DNA from 4 places in the Dyadobacter pollutisoli genome. Region 4 is predicted to be linked to each of the others. Evidence: riboswitches for the same ligand, from Rfam matches in the RefSeq annotation. Region 4 holds a riboswitch; each other region holds the start of a gene.

Region 1 (8,248 bases), 830 kb from region 4:
CTCTCATACGCTTTTCTGAAATCCCCTGATTATATGTGTAATCCTTCCAGGCTCTTACTGCTTTTCCCTTTTTTAACTCGGGACTAAGTAATGGGTAAAGATTTTTTATCCACCAGTCAAAAGCCTCGGGAATAGTATCAAAGGATTTCATATTTCAAATATATTTACTTGTCGGATATTAGACAAATTTTGATTCATTTTTATTTTAGTTGCCACAACTTCACTTTTAAAACTTCATAATCTATTTCCAGAAAATCCCCGACATCGTTGAGCCAGAAGTTTTGAATAAACGCCTGGTGTTCAACATGGTCCGAATAACTATCATATTTTCCCTGATCCTCGAATTCCATGGACAAGCCATATTCGAATGGATTTTTGGGGCTGGTTTGTTTCAGACATTGAAAATTCAGGACGCCGGGTATATGGGCGAGATTCCTGGCCACCTCCCAAAACCTGGTCTGTTCCGGTGAGTTTTCGGGAAGTTTGAGTTTTGTAAACCCCGGCGAGGCTATCCAGCAAGTTCCAGTCCTTTTTCTCGGGCTCACAGTTCAGAAATTCAACACCGGTTTGTTTTGCAAAGTCAAAATACGCCAGCCATTCTTTCAGATTTTTACCATTGCCAGCATATAACGACTTCATTTGAAGCCCTTTCGTGCTCAACATGGTCTTCATCTTAGCAATCTCTTCATTCGACAGTGCTGGAATGGAATGGCCGCCAAAATCATCACCCAGCTTATGAAAGAAAAAGCCTTCCACGTATTTGGCACCGGCACTATCCGCCCTTTTCAGCGACTCGGCGAAGGAGAAATGATTAAATGAGTACAGTGCCACACCAGTTTTCCATTTCAGCGGTTTGGCTGAACCGTGCTCTGTGAAACTATAAAGTACACCTGTGACCGAGACAAGCGCGGCGATCAAGCAAACAGCGATGATCCTTTTATTCATGATGCTCCTATAAAAATGCGTTTAAGAGTTAAAGCAGCTCAATGTACAAAACGCAACTCTTATTTGCATCAGCTTTTCGCTTTCAATCTGCAGAGTGATGGCGGGTGTGATCATCAGCGTACAGCATCAATATTTTTTTTGGACTGGTTCCGTAACCAGCAGAGCGAGGGAATGGAACTCTTTCTGAAATGAATGCCACCCAATCGTTATTCGCAAATTTGGTCACCGACAAATAACCGTAGCTGCTCAGGTTGATAAGGATTCGAGCTTGTCCAGAAATTAATAAACGTAACCTTGGCATTGGGCATATATTTTCCTGGCCCACACACCGGAAATGCTGAAAAGTCGCCCGGCGTGTTAAATTGCAAAACGACATTTGCCGATTTGGATGCGTGACAAGTCCGGCACGAAGGCCCGACCACGCGGGAATAGAAAAATGCATTATTAATGCCATTGGTAGCCCCGGGGAGCCAGTTCACAGCGGTACTGTTGTCAGCGAAATTCCCCGCCAATGTGCCGGTGCTGCTATACGCCGCATTCAGAAAATCCTTAATAGCCTGTGTCGAGTTGGCATCATAAACCCGCTGATTTAGCTTTCTTAGCTCCGTCTCCTGCGAAGGGCGGTCATGGGCTGCCGAATACTCGAATGACTGCGCATCGAATGCCAGAAACGCGGGTGAATGTGTGGGATTAAGCTTATAGTAGTCTTGCAAACTGGTCACAGCCAAGTAGTCAATCTCCCGACCGCCGTGGCAAACAATACATAAGCCCGGTACAAATCTCTCGCCACCTCCGTCCAAGTCTACATGCGTGTTGAGCGTCTCCGCGGGACCTGTGAACAAGTAGAACTTGATAATTCCACGGACGCCGGTGTTCGCATTGATATCATATTCCATGGCAACTGTCGCATTGGGCACAATCGAACGTGTCCCGAAAACATCGTCCTCCGCCTGCACAGCATTGGCATAATTGGACACATAGTAGGCAATGTGACCACCAGAACCTTTTTGATGCATAGCCCGGTGAAATCCTAAATCGCCCGCATTGAAATAAGAAGCGTGTGCGTCATCACCAGCCCCGAAATTGTTCCTCGCTTTCCATTGGGCGAATGTCTCTCCTTCACTCAATTCAAATACACCGTCGGCGTCGGTATCCTTAATGGCGCCAGTGGACCTGTAATAAGCTATGGCCTGCGCCTCGGTAAGCGTTTCAACCATACTCAGAAAAGGTGCAGATGTCACGTCCGCAAGAGGCGGATCTTTTTTATAGAAATCATTGGTACAAACAGTTCCGGGATCGGCCGGATCAATAGCCGAGGCAGCACCTGAGGATACAGAGGAAGTAAGTAATGTACGGGCCGCCACAATGTCCGCACCTCTTTTCACTTCAATCGAAATGTTGGTGTTCAGCGGAAGTCGGGCTATGATCAATGTCGGGTCCGCCGCACTGATGGTTGCATGCTTGATTTTCGGCGCACCGGCTGTCGGGATCGTAATGGTTACGTCACAATCTCCACCCGGAAAAATCGGGTTGTTCAGATTGTCTTGCAGATAAATGCAAGTTCCTCCGGTAATGGCGACATCCGTATTGATCGACGAAAACTTGTTGGTAGTGCCTACGTATTTGTCACCGCTTTTATTGACCGTCGTAATCTTCTCCCAGATCCCACTCTTCTCGTTATAGTCCCAAAGCCCGATATTGGCCGGAGCAGCACTTTGAATATCTGATGAAATAGGCACATTAATGTCCGCAAGGGCGGTTGGGCTGATGTTGTACCTTTTTGTGGGGTTTGCCTTATCTCGTATTTGTACGTCAATGGCCCCGAAACTCACCAATGTTTTGTCCGATCCATTTTCCACAGCCGCATAATCTCCCGGCATTAATCCCTGCGAATTGTACAGGTCAATGGTACGAAGCTGAACATTCACTGCTGATAATACCTTATTGCCGTTGCTGTCTGTAATACTCCCGGCAGGTATTTTGATGGTCGCCGCTGGTCGGGAGCGTCGTTTTTGTTCTTTGTCAAAAGTGACAAATCTGGTGAATTTGTCTTCTTCCTCCGTCAAAACAATGTCATTTCCCGGATCAAATTCCTTCACCGTGGCGCTAACCAATTTATATGTTTGTTCAAAAGCCTCTTTTTGGAAAATCGTCGAACTGAGCATGAATCCCGGTTTCTCGACATTGAGCACATAGCGGTTGTTTTCCGCCTCATCGACCCGCACACTGAAATGCCCTTTGCTGTCAGTTGCCGCCACCTGTTGCCCATTAATCGTGATCACAGCACCGGGGATCTTCCCGCTCCCGTCGATGTTGAGCGCCACACCCGAAAATGCGACTTTTCCGTCGTTGTCATCAATTGAATAAGAGGTAAATGCGGCCCCTCCAAAATCATCGAGTACTAGTAATGTCAGCAGGTTTTTTGCTTTCACGGCCGTTAATTGCCATGTCGCCTCAGCATTATTTGAAAACGTTGAGCCCGGATAATCTCCGCCGGGAAGCCACATATAGGTAAGGGTTTGCCCTTCCTTGTCCAATGTATTTGCTACAACTTTCAGTTTGGTCGAAGGCAAAGTGCGCAGCACTGCCTTACCACTCTCATTGAATGCTACAATGTATTTAATAGCAGGTTTTGTATTTTTAAAAACCAAGTCATACACCTGACCATTAGCCTGTACCGTCTGATTGACCACTGCCCGCTGGCAAGTAGCCGTAATGGAAAACCTTGCCTTTGGTGGTACTCCTGTTAAAATAAATTCTCCGGAAGTATTACACCTTACTGCACTTTTTATTTTATCAAGATCAACAAAAACGGTTGTAAAAAAACTAATCCCAAATACTTCATTTTTAAAAATAGCAGGAAAACCATCAGCTAATTTTACGGTACCGAAAATGTAATTATTCTCACGAAAACTAATTCTCAATTGTCCCGGATGATTGGTCGCTTTTTCAACAGTTGTTTTATAACTCTGATTGATAAATCCTTGTTTAGAAAGATTAATCGTGTAATCACCAGGTTGAAGATCTTTCGTGCGGTAACCACCATCCAATTCCGTAGTGTCAATTGCAACTGTACTACCGGAAGTATTTTTAATAGTGACAATTACATCCGGTAAGAATACTTTTTTAACAGATTGGTCTTTTATTCTAACTTCCGTAAAGACATATCCTGTTATAAGTCCTGCTATCGGGCCGTTCGGCGTTGGCTTAAAACACGACTCCAATTGCAGCAAGGCAATAATGCCCATAGAAATTAACGCAAAAGCATAAATCTTTTTCATGGTAATAAAAGGTTAATTATCGATACGGAATAGAAATTGGACTGCGTACTAACTACAAAATGGAAATCTTGTATTGGTCAATAAAAATGAGAAGTAGTGGCGATGACTTGCAGGAGCAATAAAATATTGAGTAAATGTAGCTTGCTACCAACATTAAATCACAGAGTAGTTATACTGAAATGAGTAAGTATAACTACTTGATTTATTGGCAGATAGTTGTTGTACAAAAAGTAAGTATGCGGATATTTATTCCGTGAAATTTATTAATATGATTTGTTCATATTAATAAATAGATTTTACAAAAACGAAATCTAAAATGCTTCCAATAATGTGATTGTTCCGATTGTAATGGATAAAAAACCAACGATATAATTAATAGCTCTCAGCACCGATTCTTTTTTAGCAGCAAATTTGTTGATTGAAAATGCGAAGAAATATCCGTAGGCGGACATTGATAAAATAATTCCGGCACTTTGAAGTATGATAATCCAAACTGCTGTATATGCATCACTCGCCGCGAGCGTCAATGCAACTGCACATGCGCCGCCAGTTCCGGCCAGTCCATGCACCATTCCTACCCAAAATGATCGGCTTACTTTTTTAGCATTCAATGGTTCTTTTACCACATTTATTTTGTGAAAATTTCGCCGTAGTGCAAGTACACCAAGCCATATCATCAAGGGCCCGATAATCAGCTCTACTTTCTCGGCTATATCTAAGGAAATGGTGGATTTTAATAATAAAACCAGGCAGGCAAAAAGAATCAATGTAAATGAATGCCCCAGTGCCCAGTGGGACGAGCGCCAGATTAGTTTTAAACGATCCGCCGGTTTTTGATTTTTGCCGGTAGCCAGTACAGACACAGCAGCCATGTGGTCGGGTTCAAATGAATGCTGTACACCCAAAAGAAGAGAATCAATCAATAAGTAATTTAACATTTCCTGTAAATATGATTTAGAATTTTTAGCATTCCCGTAATCCAAAATGAATTAAAAGAAGTTAAAAGCTCAGAGGCTGCCGATCATGCGGCGGAAATAAATCAGACAGGAAAAGAAGAGAAATTATGCATTAGCATCGCGCAAAGACGCACAAATATCCTTGACAGGATATGCAGAAAATGATCCGGACCTGACTAGCTTTTTTACGCGAAAGCATCATCAAACAAAAAATGGCAGGTATCTGACTTGTAACGTTTTATCATCGTTACTCACAGTTGCGCGACAGTCCGTGAATTTAACACGGTTCCCTATTTTTCACATCGTGGACGTGAACCAATTTTTGTGGAGAAGCAAGACAAAGAACTTTAAGTGCGCAAAGTAAGCTTTTTTACATTAACATATTAATCCTGGCCTGCTCTTCCGATCCCAAACTGGTCGCCCGCACGCACAGCCCGGTTGCCGCTGTACTGCACTTCGGCCATTTTTTCACTGGCCACACTATTATTGAACTCGTCTTTCAATGTAGAAATAATCTTGCGGGTCTTCACCTCTATCACCTCCCCGCTCGACGGATACGCGTATTTCCCGTCCATGCTGAATGTGACCCAGCCGGGCATATCCTGCACCGGAATGGTCGTCAGTTGCTGGTAAGGTGCCGTCGCTTTAAATACGTGCAACCGCATATTATGCCCATCACAAACCCAAAGCTCTTTTTCGTCAGGCGTAAGACCAATTCCGTGACTGGGATTTCCGTGGCGACGCACGGGGCCCATTTCCCATCCTTCCACGGCTACATGCGCGATTTTAGTGCCTTTTTTCAAATCCCCTACCTCAAAACCGAGCAGACTATCCACCGTCACATACACCATCGTTTCCTTCGCATTGATCGTGAATGGCCTGATGTTATTGGCAAAAACCCCAACTTTCCCTGCCAGCGTATGAGTCTTGGGATCTGCCACATGCAGCCACGGACTGGCAATATCGCCCATGTAAACAAAATTCCCGGACGGCCCGTAAATGGTATTATGCGCCCTTTTATGGACATTGATCTTCTTCATAATGTCCCCGGTTTTGCAATCGACTACATTCCAGAAACCCTTTTCCAGTGACGGCAGGTACATGGTTTGCCCGTCCGGCGAAATCGACATCCGGTCGCATCCTCCCTCATAAGTCTTTTCCCATATCACCTTTTCACTCGTCAGGTCAATGCGCTGCAAGCCTTCTATCGTACTGATATAAATGCTGTTGAGCGGAATGCTGACCGCGATGCCTTTCACATTGGACGGCTTGCCGTTGGGGTGCAATCCATTGGTAGTGATCCTTTTGACAAAACGATGATTGTCGTTCATATCAAAAACCAGCAGCCCGTGCCCACCATACCCGAGGTAGTCGCGGATGCCGGGCGTGGCTACGTACAGGTATCGTTTTTCAACAGCTTTTCTATCGGTTTTTGGACGCTTATCTGCCACTACCGTCTTCGCTAATGTTTGCGAATGTACATTCGAAGAGAGCAGGATCAGGCCGCAGAATAATGTAAACAGTCTGGCTTTCATGATGGGATTAGTCATTTAAACAGAAGGTATTTTATAACCGTTATGGTATTCTTTGGCAATGAATTTGTTGGCCGCAGCATCGGTGAACAAGCCTTTTTGTTTGTCCCAATACAATTTTTTGCCGGTACGGAAAGCAATATTTCCCATCTGCGAAAAAATAGCAATGTCAGCCCCCACCTGGACCGGCGCGTGCAAGTCCTCCAATTTCCGGGAACGGACCACTTCGATGAAATTTTTCGCATGCAGGTCCAGCCCATTGTCCGACGATTTCTGCAGTGCCACCGCCTCCATTTTTTTACCTTCCGGTATCACCTCCCATCCATTCCGGTCGAGGACAAGTGTGCCATTATTGCCAATGAAAGCGATCCCGTGCTGGCGGTTATATGGCCCATCGTCAATGCCAATGGCGTGCTCCCATTGAATGTTGAAATCGCCGAATTCATATACAGTAGTCAACGTATCAGGCGTTTCTGCGCCGGAATCAGGATTCGCGAACTTACCTCCCGCCGCCATAATGCTGTTCGGAATTTCGGCTTTCATTCCCAGCAGCGCATAATCCAGCAAATGAACGCCCCAGTCAGTCATCAGCCCGCCGGCATAATCCCAGAACCAGCGAAAATTGAAATGAAAACGGTTTGGGTTAAAAGGTCTTTTAGGAGCTGGCCCCAGCCACATATTGTAGTCAACCCCGGCTGGCGGAGTACCATCAGGCAGCTTGGAAATAGGTGTTACCCAGCTAAAATACGACCATACTTTCACCAGCCGTATCTTACCCAGCTTACCCGAATGCACGAAATCCATCGCATCCCGAAAGTGTTTCTGGCTCCGTTGCCACTGCCCTACCTGCACCACCCGGCCCGATTTCTTCTGCGCAGCAACCATAGCACGGCATTCCGCGATAGAATTTCCGATGGGTTTTTCGACATATACGTCTTTCCCCGCCTGACAAGCCTCTACCATCATCAAACAATGCCAGTGATCCGGCGACCCGATGACCACGGCATCTATATTTTTGTCTTTCAGCAATTCACGATAATCGGCGTAGGTTTTCACTTTCATTCCTTTCGCAGCGAGTTCGGCAGCGCGCTTGTCCAGGACATTTTTATCCACGTCGCACAACGCCACACATTCAACCCCGGGGTTTTTCAAAATGGCCGTAAGATCCGACCAACCCATTCCATTCACACCTATGGCACCGATCCGGATGGTATCTGCGGGAGATGAAAGCTTAGGAAAAGCCGACAATGTAGACGGGAATACCGTTGAAATGCTTGCGCCCGCCACAATAGCGGTAGCAGAACTGATAAATTTTCGTCGCGAATTTGTCATGATTAATAAAATCTAGTAGATCATATAAATCATAAAAGGTCACTACCGGTGAAATATTACCCGTGGAATCTGCGCGACTACATGCTGGCGATCCGTGCCTGTCGTTTCCTCCATTGAAACGAAACGCTTACCGGATGGTGATCGGACAGTGGCAATCCCGTATGGTTTCGGAAGCTTTCATTTTCCAGTTTATAATTTCCCG
Region 2 (8,248 bases), 3.8 Mb from region 4:
ATTGCCAGTAAATTGCTTTTCGGTGCTGGAGAAAGGAAAAGAAGGCGTAAAAAGCCATCATACATAGCATGCCGTCGAAAAACAGACGTAGCTGCTGGTAGGAGGTAGACCAAGAGTGCATGTTAGATTAGCGGGAAGATTGAGGTTTACTTAACGAAGTTTTTCCTGGCTAATCCTGACAAAACGTGTGTTCTTATTAATATCAAGGCAGACGCTTTTGTGGAATGTAAATATAACTTAAACGTCTTGAACCTCAATACGTTTGACGCGGCCCGCTGCATTAAATATGTTTTAATATTTTCTTTCCACGTGAGCGGAAAGCCGGTGTTTCGAAGTCCATTGCTTCTTCGATGATCACGCGTAATTCGTTTTTAATTTCCGGATAAATTTTGCTGAGATTATAAAGGATAGTCAATGAAAAAGCCCTGATCGCAATGGCGGTCTGCCGGTTTTGGACCAACGCAAAGCACGCGTCCATTAACTCGCCATGAAATTCTTCGGGAATTGCGATCTCTTCCAGTATCCGGGCACTGTTTCGGATCACGGCGTCGTGAATGTCGGCGCGTTTCAGCTGGCTCACCAGTACTCCTATATAAGGTCGAATGCTTTGTGGTTTTTGTTTCGAAGCAATGCTCACACTGTACGCAGCACGCTGGGCAAGCCGGAAATCATCGGAAAGAAAACAATGTATCAATTCTTTAAAGGCAGCATCCGAAGTACAGGCGTAGGCAGCGATCCGCATTGCGATCAATTTGGAATGTCTCGGATCGGCAAGCAGCTCAGTTTTAATGTTCATTTTCCAAACCGGTTAAAATCAAAAGTGCCCCGTTAACAAACGGAGCACTGAAAATAGCTATAAAAATGATGATTTGACAGGCTATTTATTATCGCCCACCATTTCTTCCGGTTTGACCCATGCATCAAATTCATCAGGAGTCAGGTAGCCGAGGGCTACTGCAGTCTCTTTTAATGTTGATCCGTTTTTGTGAGCAGTCTGAGCGATTTCGGCAGCTTTGTAATAACCGATTTTGGTGTTCAAAGCAGTTACCAGCATCAATGAATTGTTCACATGCTTTTTGATGTTTTCATGCAGCGGCTCAATACCGACAGCGCAATTGTCATTGAAAGAAACGCAAACATCACCGATCAGGCGAGCAGAATGCAGGAAATTATAGGCCATCAAAGGCTTGAAAACATTTAGTTCAAAATGACCATTTGATCCGCCGATACCGATCGCCACATCATTACCCATAACCTGTGCAGCTACCATTGTCATGGCTTCGCATTGGGTGGGGTTCACTTTGCCGGGCATAATAGAGCTTCCGGGCTCATTGTCGGGAATGTGTATTTCACCGATTCCCGAGCGTGGGCCTGAGGAAAGCATACGGATGTCGTTACCGATTTTCATTAGACTTACAGCCACTGTTTTCAATGCGCCGTGCGCTTCTACAATGGCGTCGTGTGCAGCCAATGCTTCAAATTTATTTTCAGCAGTAATGAAAGGAAGACCTGTCAATGCAGCGATATGTTGTGCCACATTTTCTGAATAACCTTCTGGCGTGTTAATACCTGTTCCAACGGCAGTTCCCCCCAAAGCAAGTTCAGAAAGGTGAGCAAGTGTGTTGTAAATAGCACGCAAACCGTGGTCGAGCTGGGAGGCATATCCCGAAAACTCCTGGCCCAATGTCAATGGGGTCGCATCCATGAAGTGCGTACGGCCGATTTTAACAACATTTCTGAAAGCCTCAGATTTAGCTTTCAATGTATCACGCAGTTTAATGATACCCGGAATGGTTACATCCACCAGGATTTTATATGCCGCAATGTGCATAGCAGTCGGGTAAGTATCATTGGACGACTGCGACTTGTTTACGTCATCATTGGGATGAAGAAATTTGGTCTTGTCTGCCAGGTCACCGCCTTGCAAAACGTGTCCGCGGTAGGCGATTACCTCATTACAGTTCATATTAGACTGTGTTCCGGAGCCCGTTTGCCACACTACCAGCGGAAACTGATCATCGAGCTGCTCAGTAAGGATCTCGTCACAAACCTGACCGATCAGGATGCTTTTTTCTTCTGGTAAAATACCCGCTTCAAAGTTGGTAATGGCAGCGGCTTTTTTTAAGTATGCAAAGGCTTTGATAATTTCCTTTGGCATTTTATTAATATCCTGAGCAATAGGGAAGTTCTGGATAGAGCGTTGCGTTTGAGCGCCCCAGTATACATGGGCAGGTACCTGCACTTCGCCCATGGTGTCTTTTTCTACACGATATTCCATTTTAAGGTATAAGGATAATGTAAATGAACAATGCTTATTTTGGTGGTAAAGTTAGGGTTGGGCTTGCAGTTTTTGGTGTTTTTTAAAGAGAAATGTTTACCCACCTGGAAAGAATGTTTAGATTGTCGCCTTTACAGTTTAAGATTACTTCAAAACATGACTCCCAAAATCAGTATTTACCCGGACTACCAATCGATGAGCCTGGCTGCGGCAGATCGCGTACTGACCTTACTGGCCAATAAACCCAATGCCGTCATTTGCCTGCCTTCGGGAAGTACACCGCTTGGCATGTTCCACACACTGGCGGCCGCGAATCAGAAGGGAATGGCCGATTTTTCCAAATGTATTTTTATTGGCTTGGACGAATGGATCGGAATGGGAGCCGATGACAACGGAAGCTGCCGGGACCTGCTCGACAAGGATTTTTTGAAACCCATTGGATTAAGGGACAATCAGATCGTTTTTTTCGATGGGAAAGCTATTGATCCGCAGGCCGAATGCGACCGTGTCAACAAGGTGGTGGCGAGTCTGGGCGGTTTGGACCTCATTGTTTTGGGAGTTGGAATGAATGGACACCTTGCCCTCAATGAGCCAGGAACCCCGTGGGACACTTACGCCCACATTTCAGAACTGGAAACCGTGACCAAGGAAGTTGGGCAAAAATATTTTGAAAAACCCACCATCCTGACCAGAGGAATAACGGTCGGTATCAAACACATTCTTGAATCCAAAACCGCTATTCTGCTGGCCTCAGGCAGCTCGAAGGCAGAAGTGATCAAGCGTGCGCTGGCGTTCCCGGTAACCGCTGACTTTCCTGCCACCGCATTACAGAATCATCTCAATGCAGAATTGATACTCGACGAAGAAGCTGCTTCATTGATTCAAAAGTGAAGATAATGGTAGAAATCGGGTTGAAAAAATCACTTTTTGAACTGCACATTTTTGGGTAAAAAAGATAATTTATCGCAGAGCATTATTAATTTCTTACGGCTTCACTTAAATCGGTTACATGTTGAAAAGCCGATAAATTTTCACTTTAAATTTGAAACGTTCTTTGTGAACGCCCGTCAATCGGGGTAATGGTTTTTGCTTTGGACCCCTCATCCAAAACTAGCAAAACAAAAAGGAACCGTGTGCAAATCACGGGCAGTCGTGCTACTGTAAGTATCAGTCCAATCATTAAAATGGACAAATTTTGACCCTGGTGTCCCATTGTTGTAAACCACAGGTACAGCGAGAAGGGCGGTCAGAATGATGCAAGCCAGGAGACTTGCCATTACTCTCAATGACTATTCTCTCACGAAAGGGGAGTAGCCACGCATTGATTTACCACATATTGTTTCAGCGTGAGCAGCATTGTCTGGTTCCTTTCGGTATCTGTCAATGTATGTAAATCCTGCTATGGTATGAAGTACTGATCAGTATCCAGTCAATTTACATCAGGATGGGAGGGTGTTTTCACAGGGTTTTTATTAACTCTTTAAACACAAATGCAATGTTATCACACAACCTGGGTTATCCGCGTGTGGGAAGCCACCGCGAACTCAAAAAAGCCAGTGAGCAGTTCTGGGCCGGCAAAATCAGCCGGGAGGCACTTCAAAAAGTAGCGCAGCAGATCCGCCGTGAGAACTGGCAAACTCAAAAAGAGGCAGGCATTGATCTGATCCCTTCAAACGATTTCTCGCTGTATGACCACGTTCTCGACACTTCGTTAATGGTTGGCGCCATTCCAGAGCGATATCATCAGTTGATCGACGGAAAATCCAACCGTGAGCTGGACCTGTACTTTGCAATGGCCAGAGGAATTCAACGCGACGGGCTGGACATTAAGGCAATGGAAATGACCAAATGGTTTGACACCAACTACCACTACCTCGTTCCAGAATTTGTCAAAAACCAGAAATTTCGCCGGTATTCGGATAAAGTTTTGCTGGAATTTGAAGATGCCTTGCACCAAGGCATTGTGACCAAGCCAGTGTTCGTGGGGCCTGTTACCTACCTTCTTTTGGGAAAAGAAAAAGAGGGAGGGTTTGATAGAATTGATCTGCTGGATAATCTGCTACCTATATATATTTCAGTATTAAAAGAGCTTTCAGCCCGCGGAGCAGAATGGGTACAGCTGGACGAGCCAGGCCTTGTACTGGACCTTACGGAAAAGGAAAAACTAGCGTTTCAAAGCGCATACTCACAGATCAGGGAAGCATTACCGAAGCTGAAAGTGCTGGTAGCCACGTTTTTCGATGCCTTGGAAGAAAACTTGCCGATCGCAACCGGCTTACCTATTGACGCGCTGCACATTGATTTGACAAGAGGGGCTGAGAGTTTCAAGTCTCTTTTAGAAGATGCGGCATTCGTTTCTTCGTCTAAAATACTTTCATTAGGCGTCGTCGACGGGCGGAATATTTGGAAAAATGACTATCAAAAGTCGCTGGATTTTGTCTCAGAAGCAGTTAAAGTTTTGGGTGAAAATCGGGTATTTGTTGCACCATCATCTTCCTTGCTGCACAGTCCGTATGATCTGGATCTTGAAAAAAATGAAGAGGTACTGACGCCAGACGTTAAAAACTGGATGGCTTTTGCCAAACAGAAATTGAAGGAAGTGACCACCATTGCAAAGCTGGCTGGCACAGACTGGGCGTCGGATGAGGATTTTATAGCAAACCAGAAAGCTGTTGGAAGCCGGAAAAACTCTCTGCTGATCCATAAGCCAGTGGTTAAAAAGCGTGCTGCGGCCATTAAAGAGGAGGATTTCGAGCGTTTAAATCAGTTCTCTGTGCGACAAGCCATTCAACTGGAAAAATTGAAACTGCCTCTCTTTCCTTCGACTACCATTGGTTCTTTTCCGCAAACGGATGAAGTCAGGCAGCTGAGGGCCAACCTGAAAAAAGGGACGCTGACATTGGAAGTCTACGAAAACCGCATTAAGGAAGAAATTATCAGCTCGCTCCGTTGGCAGGAAGAATTGGGTATAGATGTGCTGGTGCATGGCGAGTTTGAGCGGAATGATATGGTGGAGTATTTTGGCGAAAGCTTGTCGGGTTTTGTTTTTACGCAAAATGGGTGGGTACAAAGCTATGGCAGTCGTTGTGTGAAGCCACCCATTATTTATGGTGACGTGGAGCGGCCTGCTCCTATGACTGTGAAATGGTCTTCATTTGCACAGGCTAATTCTGAAAAACTGGTTAAAGGAATGTTGACCGGACCGGTCACTATTCTGCAATGGTCGTTTGTCCGCGACGATCAGCCGAGAAAGGACACCGCTTTTCAGATCGGGCTTGCGATCCGCGACGAGGTGGTTGATCTGGAAAAGGCTGGTATCAAAATAATACAAATCGACGAACCAGCCATTCGCGAGGGGTTACCATTAAGAAAACACGCCTGGAAAACGTATCTGACCTGGGCGGTGGATGCTTTCCGCCTCAGCGCAGCCGGGGTGGCCGATCAGACCCAGATCCATACGCATATGTGCTATGCAGAGTTTAATGACATCATCGATTCCATCGCGGCAATGGATGCTGACGTGATTACGATAGAAACCTCCCGGTCGCAAATGGAGCTGCTGAATGCATTTGCAGAGTTCAACTATCCGAACGAAATCGGGCCGGGCGTCTACGACATTCATTCACCACGAATACCAACGGTCGACGAAATGATTTACCTCCTTGAAAAGGCATTGAAGGTGATTCCAGCGAGAAACTTATGGGTAAATCCGGACTGCGGATTAAAGACCAGAAAGTGGCCCGAGACAGAAGCAGCTTTGCGAAACATGATTTCCGCGGCTAGCTTGCTGCGCGAATCGGTTACTGTTGAGGGCTAGGTAGGCATAATGGTCAGGGGATTGTCATTTATGGTCATCACTATCAATGACTAATAGTGACAATGAATGACAACCAATGACCATTAGTGACAATAAATAACTATCAGTGATAACCTGGAATGGTACTACATCTTGGCAGAAAGAGAGTCGATTGACATTGAGTTTCTCTCAGCGTTTTTAGTAATCGACGTCCTTTAAATCGCTTTGATAACTCATAGTTACCGGATGCTAATCGCTTAGGGATACTGTACGGTAACACAATTATTATTAGTCCGAACTTTTGTGGACTAATGATAATTGTTGTATGTCAAATAATGCTCAATTCCGAGACGTATATTTTCCCCAGCTGGATGGTTTGCGTGCGATCGCTGTGGGTTTGGTTATAGTGTTTCATTGGCTACCTGACCGGCAGGGTGTTAACATGATTGCAAACGGCCCGTTAGGTGTCACATTGTTTTTTGTCCTGAGTGGCTTTTTAATCACGAGGATTTTACTGGAGAATAAAGTCGATATTGAGGAGGAAGGCATATTTTCTCTGTACAGAGCATTTATGACAAGGAGAATTTTAAGGATTTTCCCAATTTATTATCTCGTGCTAATTTGTATTTGGTTTTTGCAGTATAACACATTCATTGATCCTATTGAAACTCAATTATATACACATCCCGCATACTATTTGTTCTACGGATCTAACTTTCTCATCGATAAATTCAGTAATTGGGCGGACGTGCTATCCATTTACTGGACATTGGCGGTAGAAGAGCAATTTTACATTTTTTGGCCTCTGATCATTTGGAAAGTACCAAATAGGTTCTTGAAGACGGTTGTTATTGGTGTGATATTTCTGGCTTTACTAACCCGCGGTGTGCTATTCTTTTTGGAGAATAACGCCGGGGTGTTAGTGCCCACTTGTCTGGATTCTTTTGGCATGGGAGCTCTCTGGGCAATTATACTTGCGGAAGACAAGGCTGCTGAGAAATTTGTAAGAAATATTCGTTGGTGGGCAGTCTATGGGGCCCTGGTATTCTTCATTTTATGTACCGCTGATCAGAGATCGCTCTTTGAAGCGCTTTTTTTTAGAACCGGGGCATCAATTTTTTGTTTGTACCTTGTGGCCAAAGCTAGCTACGGGACTGGATTTAAATCCTATTTTGGCAGGTTTATTGAAAATCGTTTCATAAGGTATGTCGGTAAAATCAGTTATGGCATATACATGTACCATATGTTGATACCATATCTGATTGTTCCGCTCATGATTAAGCTTTTTCGCCGTTTATTTCATGTTGAAGTTAGATTGACCGAGCAGTCGAACATAATCCTGAGCCTCTTCTTGCTTGTTGGAGTTGCGGCCCTCTCCTGGTATTTTGTTGAAAAACCGTTTATCCGCCTCAAGAAAAGGTTTCAGGTCAGCCGTGTGAAGCCAGGCTATGTAGAGATGACAAGTTAGTAAGCCTCGCTATTAAGAACCATTTTTGACAATACAGATAAAATATCATTTTTATAAATCAACGTTTTGACATTAGAAGAAAAGATACTCGCCTCGGAAACACGTGTTTTCAAAACCGTTTTTCCAAACAACACCAATCACTACGATACACTTTTCGGCGGAACTGCGTTGTCGATGATGGATGAGATTGCATTTATTACCGCTACGCGTTTTTCGCGGCTCCGTTGCGTAACCGTATCTTCCGACCGCATTGATTTTACGCGTCCCATTCCTGCTGGGACGATTATAGAGTTGGTAGGCAGGGTAGAGACCGTGGGGAACACGAGCATGAAGGTGCGTGTCGATATCTTTGTGGAAAAGATGTACGAGGAAGGTAGAGAAAAGGCCGTAACCGGCATATTTACTTTTGTAGCGCTCGACGAAGAGCACAAACCAGTTAAAATAGTGATATGAGGTAGATAGATACGGTGAGCGATAAGATTATTCACAAAGTTTACATCAGCCAGGACAAGGTCGGCCCCGCGCTTGCAGGTTTTGGCGCCGACATTAAGACCGCCGGAACCTACCAAAAAGCATCCAGAAAATTATCACAACCGCTCGTTCCAGAAAGGATAAACTGGTGCTAATGAGCTATGCAACTTATTTTCCCGACAATGTAAAACTTACAGGTGAAGAAAGTGACATGAAACATTTTGCAGGCTGCAAT
Region 3 (8,248 bases), 2.8 Mb from region 4:
AAAAGCGGCCGTTAGAGTTAAAAGAAAGACGCGTACTTCCTTTGTTCGGGGAAATTAGCAAGACCTCAGAGCAGATTGACGAAGAAATCCGGTTCCTGAGTGAATGCGACAAATCGTTTACAAGCCGTACTGAAGCGAGCAGTTTTTTCGCAACGCGTGCCTGGGAATATCTTCAGGAAGGATCACTGGATACAGCCTGCTATCGTTTCAACCTCGCCCATTTATTGAATGATAAAAATGTGGAGGCTTATTGGGGCCTGGGCGTAGTGTCCTATCAGCGTGAAAACTGGGTGGATGCCAAGCGAATGTTGAGCCGTGGTATCGGGTTACAGGGAACAAATGTGCCTTTGCTGGTCGATTTGTCTACCGTGGATCTGAAACTATACGCGATCACGAGCCGGAAAGAGGAATTGGATGAGGCGGGTGAATTGTTGAAGCACGCAGTAGCGTTGGATTCTACATATGCTTTGGGGCAATATAACCTGGCTCTGTTGCATTACAATCTCAACGAGCTGGATAAGTCCTGGGAGCACCTTCATAAAGGCCGAACGTTGGACCTGTCGCAAATGAACCTTGATTTCGTAGAATTGTTAAAAGCCAAAATGCCTGATCCGCAAGGATTTTTCAAATAGGAATTTTAGCTTAATGATATGCAAAGGGTGCCCGAAAATTCGGGCACCCTTATTTTTTATTTGAAAAAGAAGCCAGTAGGGGCTACGCCCACCTTAACAGAGTCAACCAAGCTCCCGTCGGCACGGTAGCGGACTGCATATCCCGCCTGCGCGAATGAAGGCGTTACCCCCGCATAGATCAGTCCCTGAGATGGATCAACCGTCAGGCCAGTGAAATTGCGTTTGATAAATGGAGTCGTTACATTGATCTGAGCATCATTGACACCGAACTTGTATGTTTCTCCGTGGCTCAAATAATTTGCGTCAAAATAAGACAATACGAAGAAAACGGTTTTGCGATCAGAGCTGAATGCAAAATTTGAAGCTATTTTGGTAGCGTTAGTACCAATTGTCAGTGTTGCCTCCGTGACATAAGTATCCGCATTCAATTTCAATGCTTTGATACCAGTATTGACCCAAAGCTTTCCGTTGGCATCAATACCGATCGGGTTAGGTGCGATGTCCAAAGGAACAGACTTCTCAATAATGTTTGTCCCGGTGTTGATAACATACAGGTTCTTGTCGGTACCGAACGAAGTGGTTCCTACGAAAAGCTTTCCTGCATTGAAAACCATATTCTCAGGGCCGGCTGCAATATCAATTTTCCGGGTCACTTTGTTGGTGTTCAGGTCAATGACAGCGATGTAGCCCGTTTTGAAGGTATAGCTAGCATTGGTGCCCCAGCATGAAACGTAAGCGGTATTGTTGCTTCCGATCACAACTTCGCGGGGGTTTTCTATGTCCGGCGCGCCAATAGTCGCTTCCGATTTAAATGTATTGCTATTAATGATCTCAACCTTATCAAGGCCGGCAGCTGAATTATCAACCAGTATCAGACCTTTTTCGCCCACCGCGGCATAACCCTGTACGCCGCCTTTCAATGCAGTACCATTCACTTTGGAAAAAATATCAGCCTCCGAAACAGTTTGCTCTCTTACAAAGAAAGAAATAGCTCCATTGTTCTGTGAAAAATTACCTTCATTGATCACAAATACACCTTGTATATAATCGCCTTTTGGAGCTGGATCGCTTTGGTTACACGACCAGGCTAAAATAGATAAGGATGTTACTGCTACTAATCTGGTTAACTGTTTTTTCATTTTTGTTTTATTTATTGAAAGAATTTGGTCTTCGAATCGTAACTCATGGTCAAACTTAACGCAAAACTCCTTCCCGGCATCGCATTGTTTCTGACATTTAGGTAAAATGTATTGGTAATATTGTTGACCTGCCCCTGAAAACGCATTTTTATTTTATTCAAAGAAATTGTCGTTTCGGCCAGTAAGTTAGCCAAGGTGTAACCGTTCAGGAACTGCGAATTATCAAAAGTGCTGAACCGCTTGCTGATGGTCTGTACCTGGCCTGTGATCCTGGTATTTTTATATTGGATAAATGCATTCCCATTACCTGAATGCATCGGGACGAAAACCAGCTGCTTGCCGACAATGTCGACGGAATAAGCATCATAAGCTTTCTCCTGCGAGCTTTTGTTCAATGCATATCCCAAATTGATCCCGGATTTCCAGCTTTGAAAATGATTTCTCCATCCCAGTTGCAGTTCAATTCCCCGCGCCAGTACCTGCTGCAAATTCTCCACGTGATAACTTTTGGAAGGATTCCAGTAAGTCCAGTCCCTGACCCGGTTATGATAAGCGGTAAGTGAAGTGGTGAATGTTTGATTAATACCGGCGAGGTAGCTCTGTTCCAAGCCTATCTCCTTGTTCCAGCCACTTTCCGGTTTAATGTCCGGGTTGCCAAGTTCTTTCCAGTATCTTTCATTCAATGTGGGTACACGGTAGCTTCTTCCAACAGAACCCTTCATTTTTAAGCTGTAATTAATGTTCTGAAGAAGCTGATATTCAGTACCAACTGATGGTGTGAATGGTGGATTGAAACGCGTCATAAATGCCTGGCGCATATTGGCGGACACCAGCCAGTGAGGCGTAGCCTGCCAGCGTGTGAGGACATAGAGGTCACCCCGGTTTTCGGTAATGAGCGATTTTCCATAACCAGCCACTTGTGCCCGGTAATGGGTCCATTCGCCTCCGACCTTCATTTGAATGTTACTTCCCGACTTCCTTAAATCCCATTGAAAATCCTTCTCAACCCGGCTGGAAAACTTGTCTGCCACAGCATGGTCGAGCAAGGCATAGTCGCCTTTCGCATAGTCAATCACGTCCCGCACCCAGGCAGTTCTGAAAGTCAGATCTTTGATCCGGTAACGCAGCATTGTACGATAGGCCTCCGTCTGCGTAAGCTCCCTACCTGCCTGGTCATCAGGTGTGAGGGTTAACCGGTTAGACGTTAGCCACACATGTACGGATATTTCCTGGTCATTTTTGGATTGAAAAAACAGATCCTGAACGATACCTTTCTGTGAGCTTTCAGATGGTAGCAATGTATATTTTCTTCGCTCTGAATACGGGAAATCGTTATTCATCCGGCCGAAGTACAAATTGGTTTTCCCGGAAAAATTCCATTTGTCGTTTATGGCTGCTGCATACCGGCCTGTGTATTGCATTTGGTGATTACCGAAGCTTTCCTGCAGTCTGCCAAAGGATTGGTGCATACCTTCATGGATTGCATTACTATTCAATAAAATGCTGCCGCCGACTGCATCACTGCCTACTACGCTCGCAGATGAGCCATATTGAACAGACAATTGGTCAAAACCGGCAACAGGAATGGTGGAAAAGTCACTTTGGCCAAGTATCGGCGAATTAATGTTCAGCCCGTTCCATAACACTGCCGTATGATTAGCCGATGTTCCCCGAAAGGAAGCGGTGTTCAGCTGGCCGGGGCCGTAATTTTTAAATGCAATGGGTGTATAGAGTGAAAGCAGGTCGCTGATGTTGCCAAACCGGAATTGTGTCAATGTAGCAGAATCTATTTTCTGTATTTTGAGGCCGCTCATGAATCTCTCAGGAACAAATCCTTTCACAGTTACCGGTTCCAGTTGCACGCTATCTTTCTGTGCCAAAAGATTCTCCGAAAGAAAAATGCAAATGGATACAGTAACGGCCATGAAAAACCACCGGTCAATGATCACCTGGGCAAATGGATGAATTGGGCAAATATCCCTTTGTTTTTCCACCGAAAACAAAAGTTTAGAATCATTATGGCAGGTCTCCTGGCTCGTCTTTTGATCCCCGGCCTTCCCGTTTTACAGTGGCCACGAAGATTGGATCAATTGGAACAGACTTACAGTTGCGGGGACAGCTTCCGGTTTACCACGGAATTCCCTATTAAGCCTAATTGCTGCTGAGGCAGCGCTATGGCACCAAACGCCACAAAGATAAGCAATTGGAAGGACTTTCGACTGTGTAGGATATGCGCTATATTTGGGGCAAATCCGTTTGTTTTTGGCCGCTACTACTGACAACCTCCCTGCAACCGCTTCCTTTAAAGGCATTTATCTCATGCTGGGAGCGGCCTTTTTCTTTGCATTGACCTCCGCGATTTCTAAATGGCTGGGTAAGGAGTTTCACATTGTACAACTTGTGTTTTTTAGAAATATTGTCGGTGTAGTTTTCATCATTACCAGCGTATGGCGACGGCCGATGCGACAAGAAGGAGGTAAATTGGGACTGCTGATTTTCAGGGGAGTAGTTGGAACATTGTCGCTTTATATGCTTTTCTACGCAATTCAGACGCTGGGACTGGGCCGCGCTTCTACCTATCAGTATACCTATCCTATTTTTCTGGCTTTGTTTTCTTGGCTGTTGATCGGAGAAACGCTCAATTCCAAGGAATGGGCAGCTATATTTGTCGGTTTCACCGGGATACTCTTCGTCTTTCGTCCCGATCTGTCCATTTCCATGCGGGACAATGCACTGGGGCTGGGTAATGCGTTGCTCACCGCCATTTCATATCTGTCGATCCGTCAATTGGGTGTGGTGTACGATACCCGGGCGATTATTCTGTCCTTTATGCTGAGCGGGATCATCATGCCAATACTATCCATGTTGGTAGGGACTTACTACCCGATGGAACATCTTGATTTTTTGATAGGTACATTCAAATGGCCTGAAAATGTATGGCAGTGGCTGGGCTTTCTGGCGCTGGGATTAACCGCATTAATGGGCCAGAAAATGCTGACACAATCATTCACATTTGATAAAGCCGGAAGAGTGGCAGCCGTCGGTTATTCCAATATTCTTTTTTCAGTCCTGATCGGATTTTTGATGGGGGAATCCATTCCGTCGCTCTCGACGATTACCGGAATGATGCTGATAGTGATCGGAGGGATATTGGTTTCTTTTGCCAAAAGCAGATAAACAATTTTTTTATGCTGAAATTTGTTTCCCAAGAGAAATCAAAAAAATCATGAAACAATTCATAACTTCTTCACTTCTTGTTCTGACGCTGCTAGCGGTGTCTACCGGCTTCAAAGCAGACTCTGGCAATCGTCCGGCCGAAGGAATTCAGTGGCTGACCATTGAAGAAGCTTATGCGAAAATTCAGAAGGAGCCGCGGAAGGTACTAATTGATGTTTACACGGACTGGTGCGGATGGTGCAAAGTAATGGACCGGGAGACGTTCAAAAACAAAGCAGTAGTTGAGTACGTGAACAGAAAATTTTACGCGGTAAAGCTGGACGCAGAACAGAAAGAAGCCATTACATTGGGAGATAAAAAATTCAAATACCTGGCTGAGGGCGGAAGAGGGATTAATGAAATAGCATTGGCGCTCACCAATAATCAGCCCAGCTACCCCACGACCGTTTTCCTTGACGATCAATTCAATATGATCCAGCCACTGCCCGGCTATATGAAAGCCAAAGAATTTCACCAGGTGATCACATTCATCGGGGAAGATTATCACAAAAAAGAGGATTTCGACACCTACAAATCCAAGACTTATGCTGGGTTGTATCCCTCAAAATAACTAACCGATGAAAAGACCGGTGATTACAATGAACATTATCAAAGAGGACATTGGATACAGTGCCCATACTTTGATTCAGGGTAAGTTTATTGGAACAGAGGGAGACGATTTTGAAGATTTGAAAACGAATATTTTAGAAGTAGTCAATCTTTCGTTTAAGGATCAACATTTCACTTACCAGATGGAAGACATTGTTATTAAACGGGACTTAATAATCTAAACCGTTTCCCCCTCCTGCATCCGCTCTGCGTTTTCAGCGATTCTTAGTCTTTCGATAAATTCTCCGATATCGCCCTCCATAACAGCCGGAAGGTTATAAACCGTGTAACCAATGCGGTGATCGGTAATGCGGCTTTGTGGATAATTATAAGTACGGATTTTATCAGAACGGTCGCCACTTCCCACCATTGACTTGCGTTGCGAACTGATAGCATCGTTATGTTCCTTCAATTTGATCTCATAGAGTCTTGACCGTAAAACGCTTAGCGCACGGTCCTTGTTTTTGAGCTGAGAACGCTCGTCCTGGCAACTTACCACCAGTCCCGACGGAATGTGGGTCAGCCTCACCGCAGAATAAGTCGTGTTAACCGACTGTCCTCCCGCACCTGACGATTGGAAAGTATCCACACGCACGTCATTCATATTGATCTGCACATCCACTTCTTCCGCTTCCGGTAATACTGCTACTGATGCTGCCGATGTATGGATTCGGCCCTGGGATTCCGTTTGCGGTACGCGCTGAACCCGGTGTACACCCGATTCAAACTTCATTTTTCCATAAACGTCTTCGCCTTCGACTTTGCAGATAATCTCTTTATATCCGCCATTGGAACCTTCGGTAAAGTCCATAATAGAAGCGCGCCAGCCCATTTTCTCAAAGAAACGCTGATACATACGGAATAGGTCTCCGGCAAAAATCGCAGCTTCGTCGCCACCGGTTCCGCCTCTTACTTCGAGGATAATGTTACGGCTGTCGTTAGGATCTTTTGGAATGAGCAATTCCTTGATCGTTTGTTCGAGTTCTTCCAGTTTCGGGCCTAGCTCGTCGAGCTCCTCCTTCGCCATTTCTCTCAGTTCCTCATCCTTTTCAGTCGCGATCAGTTCTTTCGTGCCAGCGATATCTTTTTGAAGTTTCAGATACAATGCATATTGCTCCACAATCCGGCCCAGATCCTTATATTCCTTGCTGATTTTGGAATAACGGGTAGAATCCGACACAATTTCCGGTTGTATGATTTGTTGCGAAACTTCTTCGAAACGTTCTTTTATGGCTTCTAATTTATCGATCATTTTTATTGAATATCTTTGGCACGACTCATTCGGGGCACAAAGATACGCATTTTAGGCAAATGAATGTTTTTCAAACGTTCGGCGTAACTTGTGAACATCAACCGGTTGAATGGTGTGGAAGAATTGTTAATTGATCAGAAAATGAAAAAAATACTGTACTGCGGCATCATGGTGATTTTAATGACCGGATGTGATCTGGGAAACCGCGTAGAAAATACCAAAGAATTAAACAAGGAGATCAAGGCGACGCAAATCAAGCGGGTTACCAATACGCAGCTGATTTATTCGGCAGATGAATGGGGAAAGAAAATTGCCCAGATAGCTGAAAAGTCATTGAAAAGCGAGCTGAAAAAGAACCCTGAAAAAGCAGGAGAGCTTTGTAAGAATGTAGGAGCAATCCCTGTAATCGCGGCTTTACAAAAAGAATACGGTGTTAAAGTGGAACTTCTGGGAGTTGCTGACCTTAAAAACCAGGACCTGGCGGTAAAGGAAAGAGAGATACTCGATGCATATTTGTATAGTGCCAAAAATAAGTCAGTTGCGAGCGATAACCTGCAACAACTGAGTGACACATTATTGGTTTACAATGCACCCGTTTCGGCCGAAAGCGATGTTTGCAAAACCTGTATGAAGGGTCAGGAAATACCGTTTGCTGTTTGGAGGCTACTTTTTAACAAAAAAGAGATCATTAGAAAACTAGACGCCAAGCAATTGAAGGATTAAATCATATCAACAATAAGAAAGGGGTTTTTATGAAAAGGGTTCAGTATTCTGGTTTCAATAAAAAGGTATTCAAAAGCTATCTGGTAGCAGTTGCGGCTGTGATGATGGCCATATCCAATGCATTTGCACAAAACAATATGCTCGTCTTTCAGTCAGATTTCGGCTTGAAAGATGGTGCCGTTTCGGCAATGAAAGGCGTGGCAATGGGAGTCTCGCCGGAACTCAGGATATTCGACGTGACCCATGAGATACCGGCTTACAATATTTGGGAGGCATCGTATCGATTGGTGCAAACCGCGCCCTACTGGCCAAAAGGCACCGTTTTTGTTTCCGTAGTAGATCCGGGAGTAGGTACTGAAAGAAAATCTGTGGTATTGCTGACCAAATCAGGGCACTACTTTGTCACGCCCGACAATGGTACACTCACATTGGTAGCTGAACAGCTTGGTATAGAGGAGGTTCATGAAATAGATGAAGCGGTTAACAGACGTAAAAACTCGAACGAATCCTATACTTTTCACGGTCGCGATGTGTATGCGTTTACCGGAGCGCGGCTTGCTGCGAAGGTGATTTCCCTTTCTCAGGTAGGGCCGAAGTTGCCTGGCAAAATCGAATCCATTGCCTATCAGAAGCCGTCTTTTGAAAATGGCGAAGTGTCAGGTGGAATCCCTATTTTG
Region 4 (8,248 bases):
CCTTAATACATTATCTCGATTCGGATTTGCATTCTTATTTATATCGAAATGGGTTTCTCCAATATCTCTACTAAGTTGTGATGATCTAGCTTTTAGAAGGTGTAATGCCACATAAAAAAGTACCGTTACCTTCCAATCAAAAAATTGTTCAGAAAATTCTTTCTCAATATTAGCACAAAAATTCTCATTGTGTGTGGCCTGCTCTAAATGTTCCGTCATTCTTTATCGCTTAGATCTAATTTTTCTTTATAGGAAATACGATCCGCTAATTGATCGGGAACAAATTGGAAATGAACCGGAAACTTTAAAGTAGGCTCTATCTGATCGTAAATTTCATAGAAATTTAGGATCGCAATTCTAGATTCGAGAGAGTCTTCGTTTAGAATAATTGAATAGTTAAGATCTTCTCGTTGAGTTTTGTCCAGATAAGCAGAGCTTATCAGCTCGCGATTACTCCTCAAGAAATGCTTGACAAACACATTTAGTAAATCCTTAAGTTGAGAGTCTAGATTATTGGACATCTTAACTAAGCCACCAAACGGATCATCCAGTCTTTGTTCGATGTACTTAACCAAGTCGGTTTTTTCGCCGATTTTGTGAAGCTCGTAGCTTCTATCAGCCTCATCCTTCATCTCTTCAAGTTGAGTTTGAAGGAGATATAAAATAGATGTTAATTTTTTGTCAGTTGTTTCTGCTTTTGATGCAGGTATGGGTTCGTTTTTCATATTTCAGACGCGGTAGTAAGTTGGGGATATTATGGAGAGGGTAATGGGAATACGTCTGGTATTAACTGATGTTATTTTTAAGACAAATCCAAGTTTAAGTGATAAAATATTTTATTTTTAAACAATTTATACCTGTAAAACTAACGCTATCGCAAAGATAAATTTGTAGGATGATTGAAGTTTATTTTTCATTTCCCTGAGAAAATGACCCAACGCGTTTTTTCAAAACCACAGGAGACCGAATTTTCAGACAACCCGCCCACATTGGAATCAAGGCAAGAAGTGCTGTCATGCCTCAGGAATATAATTTCATTCTAAATCCGTTGTTTCCCAGATACTACGATCTGGTTCAGGTAACCAACCTCGAAGATTATAAAAGAGATCAAAGGTTATAGTTTGAAATATCTTTTACCTTTACAGCCAAACAAGTTCTTTACAATATTTTTCCAACAGGAAAAGGATTTGCATTCAATGCATTAGAGGGGAATCGTGTGAGAATCACGAGCTGTCGCGCAACTGTAAGTAACACCGCAAGGAAGTTACAAGTCAGAAGACCTGCCTTTTCCATGTTGACAACGCTTTCGCGATTTGAAGCTTAGTCTGGTTTGGATATTTTTCAGAAATACCTCGTTTCTGATTTCAGAATGACCATTTCGTTCTAAAAATCCTTTCTTTTCTCCCCTCATTTCCACTGACGTTACCAAAGTACTGAAAGAACTTTAAATCGGTTTAAAGATTTAAAGAATGTCCGAACATCCGTCCAGTTTCCTGATTTCCGCACCTTCCAGTAATTCCGGGAAGACAAGTATTATGCTAGGATTGCTTCGCGCTTTGAAAGAGCGGGGACTGCGGGTGCAGCCGTTCAAATGTGGGCCGGATTACATTGATACCATCCATCATACCACTGCCGCCGGAAAGCAAAGTGTCAATCTGGATACTTTTATGGCTTCCAGCGAACACGTGAAGAACGTTTACTGGCACTATTCTGGCAAAGTAGATGTATCGGTGGCCGAAGGGGTAATGGGTCTGTTCGATGGCGCGGATAGAATGGTGGGAAGCAGCGCGGAGATTGCGACACTGCTCGACATTCCGGTGATCCTCGTCATTAATGCCCGGTCGATGGCCTATTCAGCTGCTCCGCTGATCTATGGCTTTAAAAATTTTAATAAGAATGTAAGGGTCGTCGGGGTCATTTTCAATTTTGTCAACACCGTTTCTCATTACCGGTTTTTACAAGATGCCTGCGAAGATGCCGGTGTGGAGGCCTTGGGATATTTACCTGAGAATAGAAACCTGAGCATTCCTTCGCGACATTTGGGACTACATATTTCGGCCGAAACCGATTATGAAGCCATCATTCAAAAGCTGGCAGAACAAATACCGCTGACCGTAAACCTCGACAGGCTGCTTGAAATCACTAGTCTTCCTATTGTTCAAACAGAAAATAAAAAAGAGGCCATAGCTGCACAAACCAGCGCGAAACTTAGGATTACCATTGCGCGTGACGAAGCGTTTTCATTTACCTATCATCAAAATATCGAAGTACTATCTCATTTTGGTGAAATAACCTGGTTCAGTCCAATGCGTGATAGTCATTTGCCTGAAACAGACCTGCTTTACCTGCCCGGCGGCTACCCTGAACTGTTTGCTCAGACATTGGCAGACAATGAAAGCATGCGCGAAAGCATTCATCAATATTGTCAAAAGGGCGGACTTACTTACGCCGAATGCGGGGGGCTAATGTACCTGGGCAAAACCCTTGTGACCAACAAAGGTGAAAGTTTCCCGATGACGGGCGTGCTGAACTGCAACACTTCGATGGAAAGTGCAAAAATGATACTGGGATACAGGATCATGCATTGGAATGGGCAAGATATTCGCGGCCATGAGTTTCATTATTCCAAAATATCGGACGAAAAATTGCAAACCGAGCCAGCTACGCTTACCAATGCAAAAGGAATAGCGGTAGACACGAAGCTATACCGCTCCAAAAATACATTCGCATCCTATACACATTTATACTGGGGTGACAAGCCCGAATTTATTGAACAATTGATCAAAACAGCCATTAATGCTGAAAGCCAATCACCATCTGGCGACAGCCGACAGCCGAAAGCCGAAGTATGAAAAGACAGCGCGTTACCCGTTCAGATGGCAAGGCGATTAACCTCGTGCAGCGCCGGGGACATTTATCGTATTGCTACAATGCCTGCTGCTGCGGACGGGTCGACAGAGGTTACGCGCCTGTTCCGGTAGAACTTTACAAAAGCGAATGGTTGCGACGAAAGCTGCGCAATGTCGTTCATATGACGAAAGGAGGCTGCCTGGGCCCCTGCACGCTGGCCAACGTGGTGACATTGCTGTTCGATGGGCATTCGATATGGTTTCACTCCATCAATAACGACTGGCAAATCGTCGCGATTTTCGACTACATTGATAGTATGGTCAAGGCGGATCGCTACCTGGTGCCGCCGTCGGATCTGGCCGAATATGTGTTTCATTTCTATACCTGGAAAGGCTCCGAAACAGCTACCATTGGCGGGCAAACTGCATTGCCATCGGAAGGGATCGTGTTTTTGACGCATGCGGACACAGACTTGCTCACGCTGAACCGGACTATGCAGCTCTTGCCCGATGATTTTTCCAAAACGTTGGGTATTAGTTTGCTGGCCATTAAAAGTGAAGAGCAAATGGAGCAATTGCTTCAAAGGGAACTGGCCGAGGCAAAGATCATCATTGTCCGCATTCACGGACGGCTTAGTAGTATTCCCGGTTTTAGAGAACTAGTCAATCTTGCTCAAAAAAGGCAGCAGCATTTGATAGTCGTCAGCGGAACAGGCGAGCTAAACCCGGAATTTGCGGCAGTTTCCACTGTTTCTCCGGCCATTTTGCAAGAAACACTGGCCTACTTACAGGCAGGAGGCTACCATAACTTTTTATCACTGTTATATTTTTTATCAGATCATTTACTACTGACCGGTTTTGGAGCGGAATCGCCTCTTAACTTGCCAGAACACGGTATTTATCATCCCGATTTGCCTGAAAATGCAGACATGTCGGATTGGTTGAAATACTATGATAAGGGCCTTCCAACCGTTGCGATCACCTTTTACCGGGCTCATTGGATCAGCGGGAACATTAGCTTTGTGGATGCGATGATCAGGTCGCTCGAAGAACGTGGTGTGAATGTACTACCCGTTTTTACATCATCATTGAAAACAGCAAATCCTGAAACCGGGATACCATTTGCGTTTGAATTTTTCGAAGTGCCCGGCAGATTCCGCATTGATGTTCTGATCAATACCATTTCATTTGCGATCACCGATATTCAGCCCGCTGGTACCGTTAGCAAACCAGCAGAGGCATTAATAGGCCTGAATGTTCCGATTTTGCAGGCCATAACCAGCGGAATGAGCCGTGGGCCCTGGGAGTCGTCGGCACGTGGGCTGAATCCGCTGGATACCGCGATGAATGTTGCCATTCCTGAGTTTGACGGCCGCATTATCACCGTTCCGGTCTCATTTAAAGAAAAGGGAAAGGACACAAAAGGTTATGAGCCGCTGGACGACAGGATCGAACGGGTAACCGGGCTGGCCGTACGTTTTGCAAGACTCAGACATTTAAAAAACAATCAGAAAAGGGTAGCATTCATTTTTACCAATTCCAATACCAAAGCATCCCAGGTCGGAAATGCAGTCGGGCTGGATGCTCCGGCTTCGCTCATGAACATCCTGCACGCTATGCAGGCCGAGGGTTACCGGATCAATAACCTTCCTGCTACGGGAACGGAGCTGATTCATACGCTGATAGATCGCTGTTCCTACGACGAAAATTATCTCACGCCGGATCAGCTTGCCCAAGCCGTCGGTCAGGTTTCCGCGGATCAATATGCGGGCTGGTTTCAGGAGCTGCCACTTGCATTGCAGCAAAAAATGACAAAACAATGGGGGCCACCGCCGGGAGAAACCTATGTACATGAAAATCACATCGCACTCGCAGGACTGGATCTGGGCAATGCGTTTGTAGCATTGCAGCCGCCACGAGGCTATGGAATGGATGCCGACGTCATTTATCACCAGCCCGATTTGCCGCCCACGCATCATTACCATGCATTGTACCGCTGGCTCAGGGACAGCTGGCGTGCGGACGCTATTGTGCATGTGGGCAAGCACGGAACATTGGAATGGCTTCCGGGAAAAGGGATTGGTTTGTCGGAAAATTGCTTTCCTGATGCTTTTCTGGGCGATTTGCCATTGTTTTATCCATTTATTATCAATGACCCGGGCGAAGGGTCTCAGGCGAAACGACGGGCACACGCGGTGATTATTGATCATTTGACACCGCCTATGACTTCCGCTGACAGCTACGGCGAACTCGCTCAGCTCACGCAGCTCGTCGATGAATACTATCAGGTAGAAAGCCTCGATCCGGCCAAATTACCATTGTTGCAAAAACAGATCTGGGATTTGATCAAGCAAACTAACCTCGATACTGACCTCGTTGCTATGCTCAGCCGCGACCACGGCGACCACAAACATGATTGGGACGATGACATGACGCCCGAAGGCGTTCCCGTCAGTCTCACTGAGATGGATGGAAAGGACATTGCGCATTTGATAGAGGATATAGATGGTTATTTATGCGAACTAGGCGCGGCGCAGATTCGTAATGGGTTGCATACATTAGGTGAAATGCCTCAGGACAATGCGCTGGTAGATATGCTACAATCGCTCACCAGACTGCCTAATGCTAATGTTCCCGGGTTGCAAGGAGAGCTCGCATCACTTTTTCAATTTGAAATAAATACGCTGCTTGATCATAAAGGTGAAAAACTGGAAAGAGTATCCGACCATTTTCAGGCATTAGCCGACAGGCGGGTGGTTACCGCGGCGGATGCCCTGGAAGTGCTGGGCGAACTGGGGAATCACCTTTTCAGAATGCTCGCGTATCATCGATTTGATCTAAAAAAGCTGGATCAGGTCCTTTATGAGACGCTGGACATGGTTCCTACAAGTCCTGAACTGGCTGGTATTCGCAGTATCATGGAGTTTGTGTGCCTGGAATTGCTTCCTAATCTTGCCAAAACCGATGAAGAAATAACGAACCTCCTGCACGGGCTGTCGGGTGGGTATGTACCTGCGGGGCCGAGCGGGGCGCCTACACGGGGGATGGCGCATATCCTGCCTACGGGAAGGAATTTCTATGCGGTAGATCCGCGTGTATTGCCGTCGCGGGCGGCTTGGGAGGTGGGGCAGCAACTGGCGAAAGAGGTGCTCGACCGGCATTGGAAAGAAACAGGACGTTACCCCGAAAGTGTTGGGATCAGCATCTGGGGCACGAGTGCTATGCGTACACATGGCGATGATGTAGCTGAGGTACTTGCGTTGCTCGGCGTGCGGCCCGTGTGGCAGGCTGAAAGCCGACGAATTACAGGCGTGGAAGTCATTTCGCTGGAAGAATTGGGGCGACCGAGAATTGATGTGACGACCCGTATTAGCGGTTTTTTCAGGGATGCTTTCCCGCATTTGATTGATCTGATGGACGATGCGGTGCAAATGGTGATTGCGCTGAACGAAGACTTAGAGCGGAATTTCATCAGGAAACATTATTTAAAAGAGCTGACGGAACTTCAAAAAGATAACAGTTTGTCCGTCGAAGAAGCTGAGGAGCGTGCGGCTTACCGGATTTTCGGGGCGATGCCGGGGAGTTACGGGGCGGGTATTTTGCCATTGATCAACGAGAAAAACTGGCATACGGATGCGGATTTTGCGCAGGCTTATGTGAACTGGGGCGGCTATGCCTATACGCGGAATGTGCAGGGAACTGATGCCCGGGAAGACTTCAAAGAGCGGCTTTCTCGCGTTGAAGTCGCACTGCATAATCAGGACAATCGGGAGCATGATATCTTCGACAGTGATGATTACCTGCAATTCCACGGCGGAATGATCGCCACGATCCGCAACCTCACGAGCCGCCAGCCCAAGCATTATTTCGGCGATTCACATGATACTTCGCGACCGGTTGTGCGGGATTTGAAAGAGGAAACATTGCGCGTTTTCCGATCCCGGGTCGTGAATCCCAAATGGATCCAGAGCATTAAAAAGCACGGCTATAAAGGTGGACTCGAACTGACTGCGACCGTGGATTATCTCTTCGGCTACGACGCTACCGCCAATGTGGTGGACGATTGGATGTATGAAAAAGTAGCTGAAACCTATGCGCTGGACAAGGCAATGCAGCAGTTTTTCGAGGAAAGTAACCCGTGGGCATTGCAGGCCATTGCGGAAAGATTGTTGGAAGCAGTACAAAGGGAATTGTGGAAAAATCCTTCCGAAAAAGCATTGCAGGAATTGAAAGCACTGTACCTGAAAGGTGAGGAGCTGCTGGAATCCCGGGCTGATTAGACAGGTTGATTTTAATGAATTGAAATAAAAAGATATATGAATTTGTACCCGTTTTCCGCCATTGTCGGACAGGCGAAACTGAAAAAGGCGCTGCTATTATGTGCCATCAATCCTGCTATCGGGGGCGTGTTGATAAAAGGTGAAAAAGGGACGGCCAAAACGACGGCGGTACGGGGTCTTGCGTCCATTATGCCCCTGACGGCTCAGGAAGGAGGTTTTGGAACGGAAAATATGACCGTACCCTTTGTGGATCTGCCATTGGGTGCTTCGGAAGACCGTATTTTGGGTAGCCTTGACCTCCAAGCCATCGTTTCCGAAAAGAAGAAGAAATTCCTACCCGGATTGCTCGCCAGCGCGCACCAGGGCATACTTTATATCGACGAAGTGAATTTGCTGGCCGACCATTTGGTAGACATTTTATTGGATGTAGCGGCTTCCGGCATCAATACCGTTCAGCGGGAAGGGATCTCGGAAAGTCATGCTGCGCGGTTCATGTTAATTGGCACAATGAACCCCGAGGAGGGTAACCTGCGTCCGCAGTTTTTGGATCGTTTTGGGTTAATGGTCGAGGTGGAGGGGCATATGGATGTGGTTGACCGTGTGGAAGTTGTACGCAGGAGGATCGCATTTGAGGGCGATCCGGAACAGTTTGTATCTCAATGGCGAATGGCGCAGCTGGCATTGCAATCGCGCATATTGAAAGCGCAGCAGCTACTACCGGCTGTGAAAATGCCGGAGGGGCTGCTTACATTGATCAGTCAGTTGTGTATTGAGCGTTCGGTGAGCAGCTTACGGGCTGATATTGTGCTGTTTAAGACGGCAACCGCATTGGCGGCCTGGGCGGGCAGACTGAATGTCACGCCCGAAGATATCCGCGAAGCCGCTGAGCTGGTACTCAACCACCGGAAGGGCAAAAAGCAACCTCAATCCAACCCCAATAATCAGGGAAATCAGCCGAAAAACGAATCGGAACAAAATCAGGGCTCAGCTGGAAATAATGATTCTGGCGAATGTGGGGAGGGGAATTGCTCGGATACACCCGAAGAAAAAGTTTTTGGAAACGGTCAGGAAAAGGAAGTGCCGAAGCTAAAAAGCGAGCAGCCTATCACTGTTCCTGAA

The links. Region 4 has a riboswitch for cobalamin ahead of ON006_RS15125 (cobyrinic acid a,c-diamide synthase CobB). Riboswitches for the same ligand answer to the same signal wherever they lie in the genome.
Region 1: linked by a shared signal. The riboswitch ahead of ON006_RS11945 (cytochrome c biogenesis protein CcdA) and the one ahead of ON006_RS15125 (cobyrinic acid a,c-diamide synthase CobB) in region 4 are both predicted to bind cobalamin.
Region 2: linked by a shared signal. The riboswitch ahead of metE (5-methyltetrahydropteroyltriglutamate--homocysteine S-methyltransferase) and the one ahead of ON006_RS15125 (cobyrinic acid a,c-diamide synthase CobB) in region 4 are both predicted to bind cobalamin.
Region 3: linked by a shared signal. The riboswitch ahead of ON006_RS26750 (TonB-dependent receptor plug domain-containing protein) and the one ahead of ON006_RS15125 (cobyrinic acid a,c-diamide synthase CobB) in region 4 are both predicted to bind cobalamin.

Annotation. Positions count from the first base shown of each region.
Region 1 covers NZ_CP112998.1:2,876,589-2,884,836, forward strand. Annotated here, with positions in the region: gene ON006_RS11930 (hypothetical protein) at 1-151, opposite strand, end outside; gene ON006_RS11935 (Dabb family protein) at 201-545, opposite strand; gene ON006_RS11940 (carboxypeptidase-like regulatory domain-containing protein) at 1,152-4,226, opposite strand; gene ON006_RS11945 (cytochrome c biogenesis protein CcdA) at 4,538-5,164, opposite strand; cobalamin riboswitch at 5,380-5,517, opposite strand; gene ON006_RS11950 (beta-propeller fold lactonase family protein) at 5,566-6,717, opposite strand; gene ON006_RS11955 (Gfo/Idh/MocA family protein) at 6,733-8,046, opposite strand; gene ON006_RS11960 (exonuclease/endonuclease/phosphatase family protein) at 8,124-8,248, opposite strand, start outside.
Region 2 covers NZ_CP112998.1:7,523,889-7,532,136, forward strand. Annotated here, with positions in the region: gene ON006_RS31345 (sensor histidine kinase) at 1-121, opposite strand, end outside; gene ON006_RS31350 (HEAT-like fold family protein) at 281-796, opposite strand; gene fumC (class II fumarate hydratase) at 878-2,278, opposite strand; gene ON006_RS31360 (6-phosphogluconolactonase) at 2,435-3,169, shown strand; cobalamin riboswitch at 3,342-3,570, shown strand; gene metE (5-methyltetrahydropteroyltriglutamate--homocysteine S-methyltransferase) at 3,774-6,095, shown strand; gene ON006_RS31370 (acyltransferase family protein) at 6,400-7,542, shown strand; gene ON006_RS31375 (acyl-CoA thioesterase) at 7,609-7,995, shown strand; gene ON006_RS31380 (hypothetical protein) at 8,168-8,248, shown strand, end outside.
Region 3 covers NZ_CP112998.1:6,459,215-6,467,462, forward strand. Annotated here, with positions in the region: gene ON006_RS26740 (tetratricopeptide repeat protein) at 1-632, shown strand, start outside; gene ON006_RS26745 (YncE family protein) at 689-1,771, opposite strand; gene ON006_RS26750 (TonB-dependent receptor plug domain-containing protein) at 1,783-3,765, opposite strand; cobalamin riboswitch at 3,774-3,971, opposite strand; gene ON006_RS26755 (DMT family transporter) at 4,034-4,948, shown strand; gene ON006_RS26760 (thioredoxin family protein) at 4,998-5,558, shown strand; gene ON006_RS26765 (hypothetical protein) at 5,566-5,778, shown strand; gene prfA (peptide chain release factor 1) at 5,775-6,848, opposite strand; gene ON006_RS26775 (hypothetical protein) at 6,990-7,571, shown strand; gene ON006_RS26780 (SAM hydrolase/SAM-dependent halogenase family protein) at 7,601-8,248, shown strand, end outside.
Region 4 covers NZ_CP112998.1:3,702,079-3,710,326, reverse strand. Annotated here, with positions in the region: gene ON006_RS15135 (hypothetical protein) at 1-219, opposite strand, end outside; gene ON006_RS15130 (hypothetical protein) at 216-725, opposite strand; cobalamin riboswitch at 1,167-1,302, shown strand; gene ON006_RS15125 (cobyrinic acid a,c-diamide synthase CobB) at 1,470-2,852, shown strand; gene cobN (cobaltochelatase subunit CobN) at 2,849-7,129, shown strand; gene ON006_RS15115 (magnesium chelatase subunit D family protein) at 7,166-8,248, shown strand, end outside.